Regions from separate parts of the Aliiglaciecola sp. SL4 genome, predicted to be linked through region 2. Evidence: predicted binding sites of a transcription regulator. Region 2 holds the regulator's gene; the other holds the start of a gene.
What was found. Region 2 encodes sigma-54, which starts transcription at its own class of promoters, with help from an activator protein. Its sites were predicted from a motif close to GTTGGCACGNNNNTNGNNT; they were not measured.
Positions count from the first base shown of each region.

Region 1 (4,435 bases), on a different contig from region 2:
GGTAATTCTTCTTCAGGCATGTCTATTCCTACTCATCTTGCATTAACCAGCCTTTGACTACCTGAGCTGATAATTCAGGTTCATTGGCGACTAGAGCGCGAACCGCTTTTAATACATCTTCATCTTTGTGTAAATCAGGTAGCATCAAAGAACCATCAGCCGCAAAACCAACTTGTCCTTCATCAAACTCTTGAGACAACATACTAATAGTTTCATCTCCTAAGTCCAAAGCGCTATCAACATCAAAGTCGTCGCTTTCAGTGGTATCTTGAGGATTAATTAGTCGACTCAACATAGGTTTAACTAAAGCAAATATTAGTACGATAATAATAAGGGCACCAGCCGCTACTTTTACCGTTTGCGCAAACCATTCTTCTTTATAATAAGGGACTTCAACAGGTACAAAATCATTGTCACGACTAAATGGAATACTTACCACCTCTAAGGAGTCTCCTCGGGTGACATCAAACCCTATCCCACCTTGCAGTAAACGACGAATATTAAGCAGCTCTTGTTGCTCCCTTGGTGACGAGGACTGTGTGCCATCTTCCGCCACTTGGTTAACATAATCGACAGCAACAGACACGCTCAATCGTTTAATAAAGCCAGTCTGCTGTTTAGTATGACTAATTGTAGTATCTAATTCGTAATTGCGGGTTTCTTCTTTTGAATTTCTACCGGGTAAGGTTGTTTGTGAGTTACTACCAGTGGCATTTTCCGGGATGTTAGAGTCTAATGGAGGTTGATTGGTTAGGGCACCTGGAATACCAGCAATTGCGCCACCGACACTATTTTCCTCCACCAGCATCTCACTGCGTATAGCCGGCAAATCTGGGTTGTAACGGCGCTGGGTTTGTTCAACAGCGGTAAAGTCCATTGTTACATCCGCTTGTGCGGTGTAATTACCGAGTCCTAAAACCGGTATTAAGATAGAATCAATCTTTTCTAAGTACGCATTTTCCCGTTGTTTTTCTAATTCATATTCTTTTCTAGAACGAGCTGAAGCTGCATCTTGAGAGCCTGAATTAAGTAAACGACCATTGCTATCTGTTACTGTAACTCGACTTGGTTCCATGCCTTGCACCGCTGAACCGACGATATCAATAATGGCATCCACTTCTTCATTGGACAAACTAGAGCCACGCCCAGAGGTAACAACGACAGTGGCACTGGCTTTCTTCTCTCTTCGTGCAAAAACATTTTCGACCGGTAAAGCAAGGAGTACTTTAGCCCGTTTAACGCCATTTATTTCTTCAATGGTACGCGCAATTTGTTGTTCCCTAGCATGCTTTAAACGCTCTTTTTCAACTCGCTGAGAAACCCCAAACCCCATATCTTGCATGATAATTTCAGCACCGGTGTTTTCAGAGGAAGAAGAAAGACCTTGGCGAGTCATATTTAATTTGATCGCTTTATAGTCGCTTTCCAATACTTTGACAACGTTACCTTCAAGTATGTAGTCGGGGTAATTCTGATCAAGGTAATCGAGGGTTTCAATAAGTTCTTGGGTTTCCATTTTCCCCAAAGGACGGTAAGTAGGTTCTTGTGCCCAAATCACGATAAAAATCGCAATAGCGATACAGATCACTAGCGCAATCACTATGGTCACTTGACGCATAATGTCTACATTGCCTAATGCGTCCATAAAACCAGATTTATGCTCTAGTTCTGTGGAATCTGAATAATTGTCATTGTCACTAAGTGCAAGCTCAGTGCTAGTTGCCTCGGCCACGAGTTATCCTCTTGCTAAGTTAAACGGGCATGTTCATGATTTGTTTATATGCTTCTAGCACTTTGTTGCGTACCTGCACGGTAGCTTCAAAAGCAATGCCTGACTTCTCTTTGGTCAACATCACATCAGCAAGGCTCATATTGGGATCACCCATCTCAAATGCGATTTGTTTGTTTTTTGCATCGAGCTGCATATCGTTCACAGTGTTTATGGCCTGACCTAACATTTCGGCAAAGTTGTGTGAAGAAGGATTGGTGCCAGGAAGCTGCGCAACGTCCATTTGTGCGTTGGACGCCATTGCCTGCATTTCTTGATATAAAGATTGTGCTTTGATTTCCATGTGTCGCTCCGGTGGTCAAATCAATAGGCTTTGCGAATGTCAAAAAAAATGGCAAAGCATGAATTCTTTTACAGCTATAGCTTGACTAAGCAAACTCAATGCCAACCTTTTATATCTATAAATATCAATAAGTTATGGTGTTTGTCATTTTATTGACGGAGTGCCGTTTCCCCACGACTTAAGCCTGACTAAGCTGAGTAATGCTTTGAGATTTACCGGAGTAGGTTAACAGGAGGGTTTGAAGAGGTATGAACTCATCAAAAAAACTAAAAAAATAGCCGTTGGTTAACGGCTATTTTTGGGATATTAAATCACTAAGCAGGTAGTTCGATCCCCACTTCGCGCATACGAGCTAATTTGTATCTCAAGGTACGAGGACTAATGCCCAGTCGTTCGGCTACATCTTTGCGTCGACCGTTGCACGACTGCAAAGTGTCTAGAATGATTTGATGTTCTTGATGACGTAATTCACTGCCTAATTTACTATCATCTACCTCGGCTTGATTTCCTTGCTCAGCCACCATAGTTTGGCCAGTCTCAATTTCGATCATCAAATCATTGGCGTCAATCGTTTCACCATCAGATAAAATTAACGCGCGTTGGATCACATTTTCCAACTCTCGTACATTACCCGGCCAAACATGTTGCATTAATTTACTTCTAGCTGAAGCGGTTAAGCTCGGAGCAGGCTGATTACCGTTGTAATGCCTTTCTATCATGTGTTCAGCTAGGGGTACTATGTCCCCTGCTCGCTTATCCAATGGATGCCACATTAATGGGAAAACATTTAATCTGTAGTATAAATCCTCTCTGAATTTACCATCACTGACAACTTGTTTTAAATCACGGTTACTAGTGGCAATCACTCGCACATCTAATGCAATGGTTTTGCGGCCACCTAATCTTTCCACTTCTTTTTCTTGCAATACACGCAATAGTTTTGCCTGCAGTGCTAAATCCATTTCAGTAATTTCATCTAATAAAATACTGCCGCCTTGGGCCAATTCAAACTTACCCGGAGAGGCTTGCAATGCACCGGTAAAGGCGCCTTTTTCATAGCCAAACAAAGTCGCCTCTAACATATTCTCAGGAATGGCAGCACAATTAATAGCAACAAATGGCTGATCTTTGCGGCTAGACTGATCGTGAATATATCGCGCTAACACTTCCTTACCCGAACCACTAGGTCCTAAAACCATTACTGTTGCATCCGAGGTAGCGACTTTCTTCGCTAAATTAAGCAAGTTAATACTTGTTGGGTCGGCAGCAATAGGATTGCGGGATTCAACTTGTTGAGCTGGAGCATAACGTCCCACTAAATTTAGTAGTACTTCGGGACTAAATGGTTTTGATAAATAATCAGTTGCGCCATCGCGCATTGCTTGTACTGCATCATCAATTGTTGCATAAGCCGTCATCAATAAAGTCGGTAAGTTAGGGTATTTATTTTTAATACTGCGCAATAAGGTTAGGCCACTCATTTCGCCCATTTGAATATCACTTACGACCAAGTCGACTTTATGTGAACTTAGTTTGACCATCGCTTGTTCAGCCGAGTTTGCCTCTATAACCTCGTAACCACCTAGTAATAGGGTATCGACCAATGCCTCTCTTAACCCGGCATCATCTTCTACAATTAATATGCTGGTCTGACTCACGATTTCTCTCCCAAAGCCTGTTTAGTTGCTTGACTTGAATTAATAATAGGTAACATGAGGCTAAAACATGCTCCTGCGCCTGGCATATTTGACACAGTAACCGAGCCACCATGGGACTTAGCCACAGTTGCGACTACTGAAAGCCCTAAGCCTGTACCATGACTTTTTGAGGTATAAAAAGGCTCAAAAATGCGATTTAAACACTGTGTATCAACGCCCGGACCGTTATCTTGGATGTGCAAGCTCACCTGTTGACTGTCGTTCAAACAACTAATAGTTATTTGGCAATCTTCAGGCTGGACTTGAATCGCATTGTGAATAATATTTTGCAGTGCTCCCAAAAGCGCGGGTTTATTGCCTAATATTGTTAATTGTGGGTCAATATCTTTGACGATTAACTGGGCGTTAGCTTGTTGAACCATATTCTCTGAGGAAACCAATAATTCTGATATTAGCTCTGTTACAGAGATGTTTTGTACCACTTGCTCTTCACCACTTTTAGCAAACAACAACATGTCGTTTACCTGACCTTCTAAATCTTTCAACCTTAGCATGAGCTTTTCGCCAAAGCGCTCACGAGCACTATCACTAAGTTGATTGCTGGCTAAATTCGACGCGTACAATATCGCGGCAGATAGCGGCGTACGGATTTGATGAACAATAGATGCAACGGTTTTTCCTAAGGAAGACAAACGTTGCATGTGG
Region 1 is NZ_JBGOSE010000003.1:78,525-82,959, forward strand. Features, by position in the region: gene fliG (flagellar motor switch protein FliG) at 1-20, opposite strand, end outside; gene fliF (flagellar basal-body MS-ring/collar protein FliF) at 29-1,732, opposite strand; gene fliE (flagellar hook-basal body complex protein FliE) at 1,752-2,072, opposite strand; gene AB6T38_RS05750 (sigma-54-dependent transcriptional regulator) at 2,387-3,730, opposite strand; gene AB6T38_RS05755 (PAS domain-containing sensor histidine kinase) at 3,727-4,435, opposite strand, start outside.
Region 1: fliE (flagellar hook-basal body complex protein FliE) is a predicted target of sigma-54. The motif match lies at 2,160-2,178, and genes of this name have one in related genera.

Region 2 (4,435 bases):
GATATGAGGTTTTGGATTTGCCAAATAAATTTAGTCACTATGGGTTGTGAACCTAAAAATATTTCAACTGGTGAGTCTAATCCACTTAGGTGTTTTAAGTCCGGTTCCCAATGAGGGTTAGGTAAAAATCGCGCATCAAAAACATAGTCGGCATCTTTAGGTATGCCATATTTAAATCCAAAAGATTCAAATACTAAAACCAGTCTTGAGCTTTTCTTTCCTAGAATGCGTTCACGAACTAACTCAGCTAATTGATGAACCGAAAGCTTGTCAGTATCTAAATATAAGTCAGCACGTTCTGCTATAGGAGCTAAAAGTTGACCTTCAGCTTGAATGGCATCGGAAAGCGATTTGTTTTGACGTGATAACGGGTGTAAGCGACGGGTTTCGCTGAAACGCTTAATTAGTATGTCATCACTGGCATCTAAATAAACAATAGTCATATCCCAGTTTGCAGGCAGGTAATCGAGGATTTCCACCAATTCACCAGATACTTTGGGAAGGTTTCTTACGTCAATACTTACCGCAACTTGGTCATACTCATCCATAACTGTATGAGTAAGGGTAGGCAGAAGGTTAACAGGGATATTATCAACACAATAATAGCCTAAATCTTCTAAAGAGCGCAGTGCAATTGATTTTCCTGAACCGGAGCGACCACTTATAATAATCAGCTTCATGAAACAATTGCCTCGTATAACTGTCCGTTATCTTCAGCACAGCGAATGCGTTTAAGAACCTCTTTGTCACTTAACTTTGTTGCTATAGTGGCCAAGGTTTGTAGGTGTCCGGCGGCTTTATCTTCTGGTACTAAAATAGCGAAAAATATATCTACAGGACAATTATCGACTGCGTCAAAATTGATGGAAGGATCACTGGTAATTAATATTGCGACTACGTCTTTTAACCCAGCTAATCTGCCGTGGGGCAGCGCAATACCATTGCCGATTCCTGTACTACCCATTTTTTCGCGACTGACTAAACTATTCAAAATCGTAGTTTGGTCAATACCGTCAATCTTTTCTGCCGCTAATAGGCTGATAGTTTCAAGGATTCGTTTTTTGCTTGTCCCCTGGACTGCACAACTTGTGCAGTCAGAGGAAAGGATGTCTTTAATTTCCATTAAATAATCTAATATATGTTAATGACGTTTAATCTTTTCCTTGTGCTTGATCACCTGTCGATCAAGCTTATCTATTAATCCGTCAATGGCTGCGTACATATCGTTATGTTCTGAGGTTGCAAAAACTTCGCCTCCGCTAAGATGAACTGTCGCTTCAGCTTTTTGATTAAGCTTTTCGACATTGAGAATGACATGGACATTGTTGATGTGATCAAAATGCCTTTCTAACTTCGTAAATTTAGTGTCTACATAATCTCGCAATGAATCTGTAATTTCTACATGATGGCCAGTAAGGTTAATTTGCATATTAGCGTATTCCTTCTGTTAACGAGCCTACAGCAGGCTCTTGCGTTGGTTAGACGGTGGGATCGATAAAGACTCCCGGTATTTTGCTATTGTTCTACGGGCAACCTGTATACCTTGGTCAGCCAGTAGATCAGCAATCTTACTATCGCTAAGTGGCTTAGTTGGAAGCTCTGCAGCGACAAGTTTTTTAATTAGTGCGCGAATTGCCGTTGAAGAGCACTCTCCGCCAGAGTCTGTGGCAACATGGCTGGAGAAAAAGTACTTCAGTTCGTAAATTCCTCTTGGTGTATGCATATATTTTTGTGTAGTGACACGGGAAATAGTTGATTCATGCATATCCACCATTTCTGCGACATCATTTAACACCATTGGTTTCATCATTTCCGGACCATGTTCGAAAAATCCGACTTGTTGCTGAACAATACAGTTGGCTACTTTGAGCAATGTGTCGTTTCGGCTTTCGAGGCTTTTAATAAACCACTTGGCTTCTTGCATATGTGAACGTATGAACTGACTGTCGCTGGTGTTTTTAGCATTGCGGCTCATCGCTGCATACTGCTGATTAACATTTAGTTTAGGCAAACTGTCGGGGTTTAACTCTACTTGCCAACGGCCATTTTTTTTCATTACAGAAACATCAGGAATCACGTATTCGGATTCACCAATTATCAGCGCGCTGCCAGGACGAGGATTTAATGTTTGCAACAAACGCATTGCTTCGCGTAAATCGTCTTCTTTTAAACGAGTTTTGCGCATTAACGTTCGGTAATCTTTGCTACCTAAAAGGTCTGCATATTCACTAATTAATAATTTAGCTTCATTTAGCCAAGGTGTACCTGGGGCAAATTGATTCATTTGTACCATTAAACACTCTTGAGGATTTCGAGAACCAGAACCTATAGGATCGAACATTTGAATGCGTTTTAGAACACATTCAACTTCATCAAGTTCAACCTCTTCGTGGTCGAGACTAGCGAGTACTTCTTCAGTGCTAATGGTTAAATATCCAGATTCATCGATTGAGTCGATAATGGCAATGGCTATAGCGGTATCTACTTCGGAAAAGGGGGTTAAGCGCATTTGCCATAACAAATGATCTTGTATATTTTCGCTGGTTTCACCTTGGAAAATTTGATCATCATCACCACCGCTGCCACCACTAATTGATGCGGGTGCTGAAGATGCACTGATATATTCATCCCAAGTGCTATCTATGGGTAATTCGTCCGGAATATCTGCTTTTTCTAATGCCTCGTTTGTATCCATTGAGTCAGAACTTGCGGATACGGTTTCTTCCGAAAATTTATCATTACTATCTGCTAATGCGGAATCTCCTGTGGGGATGTCCGAACCATCCTCTACTTCTAAAAGCGGGTTGGATTCTAAAGCTTCTTGTATTTCCTGTTGTAAATCCAGCGTTGACAACTGCAATAGACGGATAGCCTGTTGCAATTGAGGCGTCATTGTTAGTTGCTGGCTGAATTTTAATTGTAACGAGGGTTTCATTTAGTTTTTATATTCTTACTTGTTTAGCCACAAAGCTTTGGTTAAAAACAACATACCTGTACTATAGCTTGAATTGCTCGCCAAGGTATACATCTCTGACTTGTTGATTATTTAAAACTTCTTCTGCAGTTCCAGAAGCGATCAATTCACCATGACTTACAATATACGCTTTTTCACACACGTCTAGGGTTTCACGTACATTATGGTCAGTTATTAATACTCCAATACCTCTATCGCGCAGGTGTTGAATTATTTTTTTTATATCATTTACAGAAATTGGATCCACACCTGCAAAAGGTTCATCTAATAAAATAAATTCGGGTGCGGCGGCCAGGGCCCGTGCTATTTCGACTCTTCTGCGTTCTCCTCCAGATAAACTCATGCCTAGGCTATTACGGATATGATTTATATTAAACTCGTCAAGCAATGCATCTGCTTGTTCTTCTCGTTGGTCTGAGCTCAATTCTTTTCGGGTTTGTAAAATTGCCATGATATTTTGATAAACAGTTAGTTTACGAAATATAGACGATTCTTGAGGAAGATACCCAATTCCTTTTCTAGCTCGAATGTGCATAGGCTGTAAAGTTAGTGCTGTTTGGTCAATATAAATATCGCCCTTATCTAAAGGAACAAGCCCTACAATCATATAAAAAGTCGTTGTTTTGCCTGCACCATTGGGGCCTAACAATCCAACAATCTGCCCTGTAGACACTTCTAAACTAACATCTCGTACTACTTGTCGAGATTTGTATGATTTAGCTAGGTTAATCGCTTTTAACGTTGCCATTAAGGTTGCTCATCCTGCAGCTTGTCAGTGCCTTGCTGTTCTAAATCATTCGATTTTTCTTCTGCATCTTCTTCCTGACGTTTACGGATACTCTCAGGTTGAAAAATAGCGGTCACTCCGCCCTCTGCATTACTGTTGCTTTCAGCTATTAATTGTTCCAATTCCATATTGAATTGGATGGATTCACCTTTAACAAGGCTGCTATCCTGATTCAATTCAGCTGAGCCATTTAATGTTAAAGTTCGATTGGATACTTCGTATTTTATTTCATTAGCCGCAGCGCTGATCTTACTTCCGTCATCAAGGGTTTGGCTATACTTTGCCGGTTTACCTCGGGCAATAAATACTTCTTTACCTTCACCTAAGCCGGCTATGACTTCAACCTCATCGGCTAAAATTTCAAGGGAGCCTTGGGTAATTTTAACGTCTTTTCTAAAAATTGAAGTTTTGGTTTTGCCATCAAAGAAGTTTGACTTAGAGTCAACTTTGATAGGTAAATTAAAGTCGTTTTCACCGGCGCTAACAGCAGCGCTAAACACTAAGCTGATGATTAAAGCGCTAACGAGGCGCATATTGAGTTTGCACATGATTTTTAAGTTCATATTCCTGCGTAGTTAAATTTGCTACAAAGCCATTACTTTTAACAATAAAATCTTTTCCGTTAATCTCAACCGGTTCATCTGACATCATTGTTTTGTCTACCAAATTAATTT
Region 2 is NZ_JBGOSE010000013.1:26,932-31,366, reverse strand. Features, by position in the region: gene rapZ (RNase adapter RapZ) at 1-680, opposite strand, end outside; gene AB6T38_RS16025 (PTS sugar transporter subunit IIA) at 677-1,123, opposite strand; gene hpf (ribosome hibernation promoting factor) at 1,142-1,429, opposite strand; gene AB6T38_RS16015 (RNA polymerase factor sigma-54) at 1,457-2,935, opposite strand; gene lptB (LPS export ABC transporter ATP-binding protein) at 2,997-3,722, opposite strand; gene lptA (lipopolysaccharide transport periplasmic protein LptA) at 3,722-4,294, opposite strand; gene lptC (LPS export ABC transporter periplasmic protein LptC) at 4,281-4,435, opposite strand, start outside.